2 regions of the Rhizobium sp. NLR10b genome follow, and region 2 is predicted to be linked to the other one. Evidence: predicted binding sites of a transcription regulator. Region 2 holds the regulator's gene; the other holds the start of a gene.
What was found. The regulator PhoB, encoded in region 2, activates phosphate uptake and scavenging genes when phosphate is short. The targets are predictions, from matches to a motif close to TGTCATNNANCTGTCAT.
Positions count from the first base shown of each region.

Region 1: a site for PhoB is predicted at 2,757-2,773, ahead of HJB91_RS25920 (DUF1045 domain-containing protein). Genes of this name have one in related genera too.

Region 1 covers NZ_JABDWV010000018.1:61,933-67,710, forward strand. Annotated here, with positions in the region: gene phnD (phosphonate ABC transporter substrate-binding protein) at 1-348, shown strand, start outside; gene phnE (phosphonate ABC transporter, permease protein PhnE) at 413-1,372, shown strand; gene phnE (phosphonate ABC transporter, permease protein PhnE) at 1,380-2,723, shown strand; gene HJB91_RS25920 (DUF1045 domain-containing protein) at 2,865-3,560, shown strand; gene HJB91_RS25925 (alpha-D-ribose 1-methylphosphonate 5-triphosphate diphosphatase) at 3,574-4,713, shown strand; gene phnN (phosphonate metabolism protein/1,5-bisphosphokinase (PRPP-forming) PhnN) at 4,710-5,306, shown strand; gene HJB91_RS25935 (GrpB family protein) at 5,327-5,778, shown strand, end outside.
Region 2 covers NZ_JABDWV010000003.1:261,798-267,575, reverse strand. Annotated here, with positions in the region: gene HJB91_RS06205 (GcrA family cell cycle regulator) at 128-661, shown strand; gene phoB (phosphate regulon transcriptional regulator PhoB) at 955-1,638, opposite strand; gene phoU (phosphate signaling complex protein PhoU) at 1,799-2,512, opposite strand; gene pstB (phosphate ABC transporter ATP-binding protein PstB) at 2,556-3,371, opposite strand; gene pstA (phosphate ABC transporter permease PstA) at 3,387-4,709, opposite strand; gene pstC (phosphate ABC transporter permease subunit PstC) at 4,706-5,778, opposite strand, start outside.

The sequences.
Region 1 (5,778 bases), on a different contig from region 2:
GACGGCAAGGTCGACGTCGCAGTCGATGACTCGTCGGGCATCGGCGATTTCAAGGACGGCTACACCTCCGGCACCTTCCGCAAGGAAGTCGACAAGGGCGCCGTGGACCCGAACAAGCTCGTTGAAGTCTGGCGTTCGCCGCTGATCCCGAACGGCCCGCTCGTCGTGCGCAACGCTCTCGGCCAAGAGTGGCAGACGAAGCTCGCAGCCTTCTTCACGGCCCTGCCGGAAAAGGATCACAAGTGCTTCTCGGCTGTCGAAGGCGGCGACTACAAGGGCTATGCCCCGGTCAAGCACGACTTCTACAATGCTGTCGTCGAGGTTCGCAAGGCGGCCATCGGCGGCTGATCGCCTTTTCAATGCGGGGCGGCCGGCAACGGCCGCCCTTTGTTTGTTACCGCGGGGAGCGTCCATGACCATTGCCGATACACAGCCGCACGTGCAGAGCACGCAGGAGATCGCCACCGCCTGGGATCGGATGGTCGCGAAGCGCCGCTTTTATACCGTCCTTGGCTTGGTCATCCTCGTTGTGGCATTCGTCAGCTCCGTCCGGTTCGCCGATGAGAGCAATGCCGGCCATTTCTTCGAGCGTCTGCCGCATCTTTTCGACTTCCTGAGCTGGCTCATTCCCAAGGATTGGAACGATGTCTGGCGCGCGCTGTTCGACATAGCCAGCGTCAACGACAGAGGCGGCGAGGAATTCAACTTCGACAAGGGCCGCGTCTACGTCTGGGGTGCCTTCTACATTCCGGAATATTTCGAGCTGATGATCGTCACGATCAACGTAGCGCTCATCTCGACCATCATCGCCTTCATCTTTGCGGTTCCCTTGAGCTTCTTTGCCGCGCGCAATCTCACGAATTCATGGCCGCTGCGCATCGTCACCAAGCGGCTGATGGAGTTCCTGCGCGCTTTCCCCGAGATTGTCATTGCCGGCCTGTTTTCGGCGATCCTGTCGATCGGGCCGGTCGCCGCCATCATAGCCATCACCCTGCACACGATCGGCGCGCTCGGCAAACTCTTCTACGAAGTCGCCGAAAACATCGACATGAAGCCGCATGAGGGGATGAAGGCCGTCGGCGCCAACTGGTGGGAGCGCGTGCGCTTCGCCGCCCTGCCACAGGTGCTGCCGAATTTCACCTCCTATGCGCTCTTACGCCTGGAGATCAACGTGCGCGCCTCGACCATCATCGGGGCCGTCGGCGGCGGCGGCATCGGCGAGGAGCTGAAGCTTTCGATCTCGCGCGGCTTCGGCGCCAAGACGATGGCGCTCGTTCTGCTGCTCTTCGTGACGATCGTCGCCGTCGACCAGTTCTCCGCATGGCTGCGTCGCCGTCTCGTCGGCGAGCACGCTTTCCTTCTGCAACATTGAGGCCGCCATGACGGTGATTGACGCAAACCGCATGCATGAGATCGACGCGCGCTATCCGGAATATTTCCACCGATCGTTCCGCCAGCGTTTCGGCGGGCTGATGATCCTCATTGCGACGCTGCTCTACGGGCTCTATGCCGTCTGGTTCTTCGACCTGCCCAAGCTCTTCGCCGAGGCCCATTGGGAACGCGTCGGCATCTATCTCAGCCAATGGGTGAGCTACGATGTCCAGCCGGACCTCCGCATCCAGGACGACGGCTCGATCGAGGTGCGTTATCCCCGCTTCTCACCGCTCGGCGATCATCCGCACCCGGACTGGGTGTTCAACAATCCCGACGGCAGCATCACCGTTTCCATCAGCGGCATCAGCCGCAGCGTCACCGTCTCAAAGAGCGAAACGATCGTGACCGCGCACGGCGTCAGCGTCCCCGTCGACGTATCGAGCGGCGCGCCTGAGGTGGTCGGGCCGGTGCCGAGCTGGATGACTGTTTATGACGACAACGTGCTTGCGGATCTCGGCTTTGCCGGCGACGTCAGCATTTCCGTCGATCGCGTGAAGGTCCGCAAACGCTTCCTCGGCTGGGCGAATTTCATCTTCGACACGCAATCCTCCTTCTTCGACAAACCGGTCGGCGAAGTCATCGGCCTCGTTGTTTCCGGCCCGCGCATCAAGCCCGACCAAACCAACCTATCGCTCGCCTTCGAGGATATCTGGAACAACAGCGAATGGCAGCATGGCGACGTCTGGACCAAGCTTTTCCAGACGATCGTCATGGCCTTTCTCGGAACGCTGCTCGGCGCGCTTGCCGCCTTCCCCCTCGCCTTCCTGGCAGCGCGCAACATCACGCCGAACCGCCTCCTGAACCAGATCCTGAAACGCTTCTTCGATTTCCTGCGCTCGGTCGACATGCTGATCTGGGCGCTGTTCCTGACGCGCGCCTTCGGCCCCGGGCCGCTCGCCGGCAGCGGCGCGATCTTCCTCACCGAGACCGGCACGCTCGGCAAGCTTTATTCCGAGGGGCTCGAGAATATCGACAACAAGCCGCGGGAAGGCATCAAATCAACCGGCGCCCAAACGGTGCTCGTCCATCGTTACGGCATCATGCCGCAGATCGTTCCGGTTATCGTCAGCCAGACGCTCTACCAGTGGGAATCGAACGTGCGCGGCGCGACCATCATCGGCGCTGTCGGCGCGGGCGGCATCGGCCTCAAACTCTGGGAGGCGATGCGCACCAACGCCAACTGGGAAAACGTCGCCTATATGGTCATTCTGATCTTGATCGTCGTCTTCCTGTTTGACGCCGCCTCGAACGTCCTGCGCCACCGGCTGATGGGCACGAAGACGCACTGACCGTTCGACGAGGGGCGACGGCGACGCTGCCGCCATCATCATTCTGTCACGGAAATCTTTTAGCCGGGAGCCTGCTTGCGGTTCGCCGCCAAATCACTGCACATTGCGCTCCCCGTTTCGACGATCCCCAGGATAAAAGCCTTGCGCTACGCTCTCTATTTCTCGCCGCCGAAGGATGATCCCCTGACCGGCGCGGCTTCGCTCTGGCTCGGCCGCGATGCTTTCACCGGCAAAACCTATCCTGCACCCGAACATGAGACACTCAGTGCGGCAGAGCAGTTCGAGCTGACCGCCGACCCACGCCGCTACGGCTTTCACGCGACGATCAAGGCGCCGTTTTCGCTTGCCGCTTCCGTCACCGAACGGGATCTCATCACCTTTGCCGAGGATTTCGCGGCGCGCACCCCGGCCTTCAAGATTCCTGAACTCGTGCTCGGCCAGCTTGGCCGTTTTTTTGCACTGGTTCCCGGTTCTCTTTACCAACCTCTTCAGGATTTCGCCGGAAAGGTGGTAAAATCCTTCGAACCGTTCCGCGCTACGCTTTCCGAGACTGATATCGCGCGACGCAACCCGGAGAAGCTCAGCGACAGCCAGCGCGCCAATCTGCAACGCTGGGGCTATCCTTACGTCATGGAGGATTTCGGGTTCCACATGACTCTGAGCGGCCAGGTGCCGGAGACACGCGCGGAGGTGATGAAAACGGTCCTGGCGGAGCGTTTTGCCGGTTTTACCGGCCGGCCGCTTTCGATTTCCGGCCTCGCCGTCTTCATCGAGGAGACGCGCGGCGCCCCGTTCAAAGTTCATTCCTGGCTGCCGCTTTCCGGCGCCAAAAGCTGAAAGACCTGACGATATGAGCAAAGAGACCGTCTTTTCCAACGCCCGCATCGTTCTCGAGGAGGACGTCCTTTCAGGATCGATCCTCATCCGCGACGGCAAGATCGTCGATATCTCCGAAGGCAATTCGGTAGCCGGCGAAGATTTCGAGGGCGACTACGTCATTCCCGGCCTTGTCGAGCTGCATACCGACCATCTCGAAGGCCATTATCAGCCACGTCCGGGCATCCGCTGGCACAAGACGGCTGCCGTCCAGGCGCATGACGCCCAGATCGTCACATCGGGCATCACCACGGTCTTCGACTGCCTGCGCATGGGCGCGGACGAGGACGGCGGCTTCGAACATGGCGAGATGCGCGAGATGGCCGACGCCATCCAATCGGCGGAGAAGGAAGGCAGGCTGCGCGCGGAGCACCTCCTGCACCTGCGCTGCGAGGTCTCGGCCGACAACGTGCTCGAACATTTCGCCGATTTCGAAAAGGATCCGCATGTGCGGCTCGTCTCGCTGATGGATCACGCGCCCGGCCAGCGGCAGTTCCAGACGATGGATCAGTATATCTTCTACTACCAGAAGAAGCGGGGCCTGAGCGATGAGGCTTTTGCCCGTTTCGTCGCCAAGCGCCAGGCGGAATCGGCGCGCAATTCGACGCCTCATCGCAATGCCATCGCCAAGGTCTGCGCCGAGCGCGGCATCACCGTCGCAAGCCATGACGACGCCACGCTCTCTCATGTCGACGAGGCGATCGACAATGGCGTGCGCCTCGCCGAGTTTCCGACCAGCTTCGATGCCGCCCGGGCATCGCACGAGCACGGCATGAGCGTGCTGATGGGCGCACCGAATATCGTGCGCGGCAAATCCCATTCCGGCAACATCGCCGCCCGCGATCTCGCCGAAATGGGCGTGCTCGACGTGTTGTCCTCCGACTACGTGCCGCTCAGCCTGCTGCATGCACCCTTCATCCTCGCCGACGAGGTGGAGAGCATCACCCTTCCGAAAGCGATCGCGATGGTGACATCGACGCCCGCCCGCACGGTCAGCCTCGACGATCGCGGCCGGATCGCGACCGGGCTGCGCGCCGATCTCGTCCGTGTCCACCGTTCGCACGGCGTGCCGGTCACACGCTCCGTCTGGCGCCAGGGACGCCGTGTCGCATGACCCCGCACGAACCACATGCAGCAGCCGGAGCCGAACGGGGCATCATGGTCGTCGTCGTTGGGCCGAGCGGCGCCGGCAAGGACACGCTGATGAACCTCGCTGCGCGACGTTTTGCCGGCCGCGACAATGTGCATTTCGCCCGCCGCGTCATCACCCGCCACCGTGACGCCGGCGGCGAGGATCATCTTTCCGTCTCTCTCCAAGGCTTTGCCGCCATGGAGCAGTCAGGCTCCTTCGCCGTCTGGTGGGAAGCGCATGGCCTGAAATACGGCATTCCGGCCGAAGTCTCGGTGGCGCTGTCGCGAGGCCACGTCGTCGTTGCCAACGGCTCGCGCTCGGCGCTTCACCGCTTCCAAGCCGCTTTCCCGCGGCTGAAGGTCATCAACGTCACGGCCCGTCCCGAAGTGCTCGCCAGCCGGCTGGAAGCGCGCGGCCGCGAGACACATGAGGACATCATGGCCAGGCTCGCCCGCGGGCCGCTGACCGTGCGTGGCGACTACGACGTCACGGAGCTCGACAATAGCGGCTCGCTCGAAGAAGCTGAGCAGAAGATGATCGCGATCCTGGACGGATTGTTGGCCGAAGTGCGCTGACGACAATCGCGAGGAAGGGCATGCGCGCCGTCAAAGTGGTCGACTACAACCCGTCCTGGCTGCGGCTCTTTGCCGAAATCAGCGCCGAGATCTCCATCCTGCTCGGCAATCTCGTGCTTTCCATCGATCATATCGGCAGTACGTCGGTTCCCGGCCTGGCCGCCAAGCCGAAGATCGACCTCGATATCGTCACGATCTCCGACGACGCTCTACCGACGGCGATCGATGCGATGCGCGCGGCCGCTTTCGTCTTCCACGGCGATCGGGGAGAGAAACGCTGGGCCTTCACCCGGGATCACCCGGGTTACGGATTCAAGCTCTATCTCTGCGGAGCCGATAATCGCGCGCACCGCGAGCGCATCCTGTTTCGCGACTATCTCAGGGAGCACCCGGAAAGAGCCCGGGCCTATGCCGAGCTGAAACGCCGGCTGGCTGTGGCGGCAGGCGGCGACTGGGATTTCTACACCGGCGG
Region 2 (5,778 bases):
GTTCAATTACTAGACTGCATGCGGCGGAACTAGTCACCAAAATTGATCAAGCGTTTCTTGTTTCGGAGGCTTCCGGGACAACGGTGAGGGATTCTGCCATCACCAACGCAAAAGGTGGAGACAGGGCATGAACTGGACAGACGAGCGGGTCGAGAAACTCAAGAAGCTTTGGGCCGAAGGACTGAGCGCCAGCCAGATTGCTGCGCAGCTTGGCGGGGTCAGCCGAAACGCCGTTATCGGCAAGGTGCACAGGCTCAGCCTTCCCGGCCGCGCCAAGGCCGGCGGCACGGCCACCGCGGCGCGCACGCCGAAGCGCCAGACATCCGCGCCGCGCGCGCCGAACTACGCCTCCCGGATCGCCACCCGCACCGTGACCCGCCAGCAGGGCGCAACCCTGCTGAAGGAAGAGATCGAGATCGATACAGTCGAGGAAATGGAATATGTGCCGAAGGGCAACGTGGTGGTGCCGATTTCCCGCCGCCTCGGCCTGACGGAGCTCACCGAACGCACCTGCAAGTGGCCGGTCGGCGATCCGCTCAAGGAAGATTTCCATTTCTGCGGCTGCGAATCCCCGGACAATTCGCCCTATTGCAGCTATCATCAGAAGCTTGCCTATCAGCCGATCAACGAACGCCGCCGGGCGGCGGCGCGGGTCAGCTGAGCGGACCGGTATAGCCAGACATAAAAAACGGGCCGCCGTTTCTTATTCGAGTGGGAAGTGACCTTTGCGTTTAGCAACCCCCACACTCCGTCATGCCAGGGCTTGACGGAGGAGAGGTGGCGCCGGGACAAGTCGGCTTTGCAGGCGCGATGGAAAGGTGGTGCCGAGACGCATAAGCCTCGCCGGCGCAACGACGCTGGCTCCGCAGCGGCGACGATGGACGACAAGGCGGGCCTCACAAGCCGTACTGCCGTGCGTTTGGCGGGAACGCCAACCCCACACTCCCTCAGCCTTCAGGCCTCCATCGAATAACCGGCGCCGCGGACGGTGCGGATGACGTCCTGCATGTTGGAGAAATTCAGCGCCTTGCGCAGGCGGCCGACATGGACGTCGACGGTGCGTTCGTCGACATAGATGTCGTGGCCCCAGACGCCGTCCAGCAGCTGCGAACGGGAAAAGACCCGGCCCGGCGACGACATCAGGAATTCCAGCAGCCGGAATTCGGTCGGGCCGAGGCGGACTTCGCGGCTCTTGCGGTGGACACGATGGGTTTCGCGGTCGAGCTCGATATCGCCGCATTTCAGCACCGAGGACAGCACCTCGGGACGGGCCCGACGCAGCATCGCCTTGACGCGGGCGACGAGCTCGGGGGTCGAGAAGGGCTTGACGACGTAATCGTCGGCGCCGGTGGACAGTCCGCGCACACGCTCGCTCTCCTCGCCGCGCGCCGTCAGCATGATGATCGGCAGCCGCTCGGTTTCCGGCCGCATGCGCAGGCGCCGGCAGAGTTCGATGCCGGAGACGCCGGGCAGCATCCAGTCGAGGATGAGAAGGTCGGGCGTGCGCTCCTGAAGCCTGATCTCGGCCTCGTCGCCGCGCAGGATGGTATCGACCTCAAAGCCTTCCGCCTCAAGATTATAGCGAAGAAGCACGCTCAGCGCTTCCTCGTCTTCAACAACTGCGACTCTCGGGATCATGCGTGTCCGTCTCCTCGCGCACAAGCGTTAAACCGGGACGATTTAAGCAGGCGTCCTGCGCAAATACAGAAATTGGCTGCGACCTCTTTGCGCGCCCCGAACGGGCGCGCACGCAAGTGACTGGTCCGGGCGGCTGGCCCGGGCGGCTCGTTCGGAACAATTATTCCGTCGCGGCGCCGACGGTGTTGGCACTGTCATCCTTCGGACGATCGCCTTCCGGCTGGGCGCCCGTCGCCATGTAGTAAATCGTCTCGGCGATGTTGGTGGCATGGTCGCCGATGCGCTCGATGTTCTTGGCGCAAAAGAGCAGATGCGTGCAGCTCGTGATGTTGCGCGGATCTTCCATCATGTAGGTCAAGAGCTCGCGGAACAGCGAGGTGTACATCGCGTCGATCTCGTTGTCGCGTTCGCGGATGGCGGTCGCCTTGTCGGCGGCGCGTGTCGTATAGACGTCGAGCACTTCCTTGAGCTGGACGAGCGCCAGCTCGGAGAGGTGCTCGAGGCCGCGGGCGAGCTTGCGCGGCACGCCTGTGCTCTGCACGGCGATGACGCGCTTGGCGGTGTTCTTGCCGAGGTCGCCGACGCGTTCGAGATCGGCGGCGATGCGGATCGAACCCATGATCTCGCGCAGGTCCGAGGCCATCGGCTGACGGCGGGCGATGGTGACGATCGCCTTGTCGCCAATCTCGCGTTCGGTGTGATCGAGGATCACATCGTCGGAAATGACCTTTTGCGCCAGCGCCGTATCGCCGTTGACCAGCGCCCGGACGGATTCCGCGACCATCTGTTCGGCCAGGCCGCCCATTTCGGAAATCCGCCTGGAGAGGAACTTCAGATCATCATCATAGGCGGAATAAATATGTGTCGATGCCATGGGGCTTTGTCCTCGAATAACGGAAAGCTTCGTGTCGCCGGGATCAGCCGAAGCGACCCATGATGTAATCCTGGGTGCGTGGATCGTCGGGGTTGGTGAACATCTTGTCGGTGTCGTTCTCCTCGACGAGGTTGCCGAGGTGGAACATGGCGGTGCGCTGCGAAACACGCGCGGCCTGCTGCATGGAGTGGGTGACGATGACGATCGTGTAGTTCTCGCGCAACTCGTGGATCAGCTCCTCGACCTTGGCGGTGGCAATCGGATCAAGGGCCGAGCAGGGTTCGTCCATCAGGATGACCTCCGGGCTGACGGCGACGGCGCGGGCAATGCACAGGCGCTGCTGCTGACCGCCGGAGAGGCCGGTGCCGGATTCGTGCACGCGGTCCTTGACCTCGTTCCACAGGCCGGCGCGCTGCAGGCTGCTCTCGACGATCTGGTCGAGATCGGCCTTCGACTTGGCGAGACCGTGGATGCGCGGGCCGTAGGAGACGTTTTCGTAGATCGACTTCGGGAACGGGTTCGGCTTCTGGAAAACCATGCCGACGCGGGCGCGAAGTTCGACCACGTCGATATCCGGATCATAGATGTCGTCGCTGTCGAGCGTGATCTTGCCGGTGACGCGGCAGCCTTCGATCGTGTCGTTCATGCGGTTGAGGCTTCGCAGGAAGGTCGACTTGCCGCAGCCCGAGGGGCCGATCAGGGCGGTTACGGTGTTTTCGCGGATGTTCAGGTTCACGTCGAAAAGCGCGCGCTTCTCGCCGTAATATACGGAGACATCCTGTCCAATCATTTTATACGGGACGTTGCTCATCTTCTGATCCAGCGCCTTTTCAACTGCAGCTTCCGTCAGCATGTTCATGATGTTTAACTCCGTTTACCAGCGGCGCTCGAAGCGACGACGCAAGAGGATGGCGCCCATGTTCATGACGATCAGGAACAGGAGCAGGACGATGATGGCACCCGAAGTACGCTCCACGAAGGCACGTTCGGCCTCGTTCGCCCACATATAGACCTGCACGGGCAAGGCCGTCGAGGGCTCGAGCGGTGTCGTGGGCGCATTGGCGACGAAGGCGACCATGCCGATCAAGAGCAGCGGCGCGGTTTCGCCAAGCGCGTGCGCCAGGCCGATGATCGTGCCGGTGAGGATGCCGGGCATGGCAAGCGGCAGGACATGGTGGAACACCATCTGCATCTTCGAGGCGCCGAGGCCGAGCGCTGCGGCGCGGATCGAAGGCGGCACGGCGCGCAGAGCCGCGCGGGTGGCGATGATGATCGTCGGCAGGGTCATCAGCGTCAGCACCAGGCCACCGACCAGCGAAGCCGAGCGCGGCAGGCCGATGAAGTTGATGAAGACGGAAAGGCCGAGCAGACCGTAGACGATCGACGGGACGGCGGCGAGATTGTTGATGTTGACCTCGATCAGGTCCGTCAGCCTGTTCTTCGGCGCAAACTCCTCGAGATAGATCGAGGCGGCGACGCCGATCGGCAGCGACAGAACGAGCACGATCAGCATCAAGTAAAGCGAGCCGATGAGGGCAACGCCGAGGCCGGCGGCCTCCGGGCGGCTGGAATTGCCGTTGACGAAGAGGCCGCTGTTGAATTGCTTCTGGAGAACGCCGCCCGCCTTCATCTGGTTCATCCAGTTGACCTGCTTGTCGTTGACCTTGCGGTTCTTCTCATCGACGGAAAGATCGATCTGGCCCTTGTTGGCACTGTCAATATTGGCATCAGCGAGCAGGGTGACATTGACCGTCTTGCCGATGATCGAGGGATCGGCGACGACCAGATCGCGCAGCTGGATCGGCGCGCTCTTGGAGAGCATGGCGGTTGCATCGCGCACATCCGGACGGCTCGATGCATTGATGTTCAGCTGCTTGACGATCGCGTCGCGCAGCAGAACCGGATAGTTGGCGGCGATCAGCACCGAAGGATCGGTCGCCCGCTTGCCGTTCGGATCGATCGTCTTTTCGGCGAATTCGATCGGCAGGGTGATCGTCGTCTGCTGGAAGGCGGTGTAGCCTTTGCCGATCACCGTCCACAGCAGGACGAAGAGAAAGATGAGGCCGAAGGCAATGGCGGCGATGCCGTAGGCCTGGAACCGGCGCTCGGCGGCATAGCGGCGCTTGATGCCGATGTCACGGCGGGCAGGCGCCTTGGAAACGGTGACACCGACGGCGGGAGAAACAATGTTCGTCATTCGTACTGCTCCCGATATTTGCGCACGATGTAGAGCGCATAGATGTTGAGGCTAAGCGTGATGCAGAACAGCGTGATGCCAAGCGCAAAGGCGACCAGCGTCTGCGGCGAGGTGAACTCGAGGTCGCCTGTCAGCTGATTGACGATCTTGACGGTCACCGTGGTCATCGGCTCGAAGGGGTTGATCTGAATGCGGGCGGCAACACCTGCGGCCAGCACGACGATCATGGTTTCGCCGATGGCGCGCGAGGCGGTCATCAGCAGCGCGCCGACGATGCCGGGAAGTGCCGCCGGCAGGACCACCTTCTTGATGGTTTCGGAGCGTGTGGCGCCGAGACCGAGCGAACCGTCGCGCAGCGCCCGCGGTACGGCGGTGATGATGTCGTCCGACAGCGAGGAAACGTAGGGGATCAGCATGATGCCCATGACGATACCGGCGGTCAGAACGCTCTGTGCCTGGATGAAGTTCGAATAGTTGCCGGAGAGCAGGCCGCTGATCTGCGCGGAGAAATCGCGCAGGAAGGGGCCGACGGTGACGAGGGCGAAGAAGCCGTAGACAATCGTCGGGATGCCGGCGAGCACTTCGAGCAGCGGCTTGGAGACGCCGCGCACCTTCGGCGAGGCGTATTCGGCCATGTAGATGGCGGCGAAGAGACCGACCGGCACGGCTACCAGCATGGCGACCAGGCCGATATAAAGCGTGCCGAGCAGGAGCGGGATCAGGCCGAACTGGCCGAAGGACGAGCTGCCGGCGCCGGCAAAGCGCGGATCCCAGACAGTGCCGAAAAAGAAATCGCCGGCGGGAACGACGGCAAAGAAGCGAACCGCTTCCGACAGCATCGACAGCACGATGCCGACCGTCGTCAGGATGGCGATCGAGGAGGCGAGCAGCAGGCCCCAAAGCATGACGCGCTCGACGCGGTTGCGGGCGCGGAAGCGCGGCGCGATGGCGCGCAGCGCATAAAAGGCGCCGGCAACGGCCAGAATGAAGACGATCGCGGTCATGGCGAGGCGGCTCGTCATGCTCATGGAATTGAGCGTCTTGGCGGCCTCGACCATGTATGGCTGCG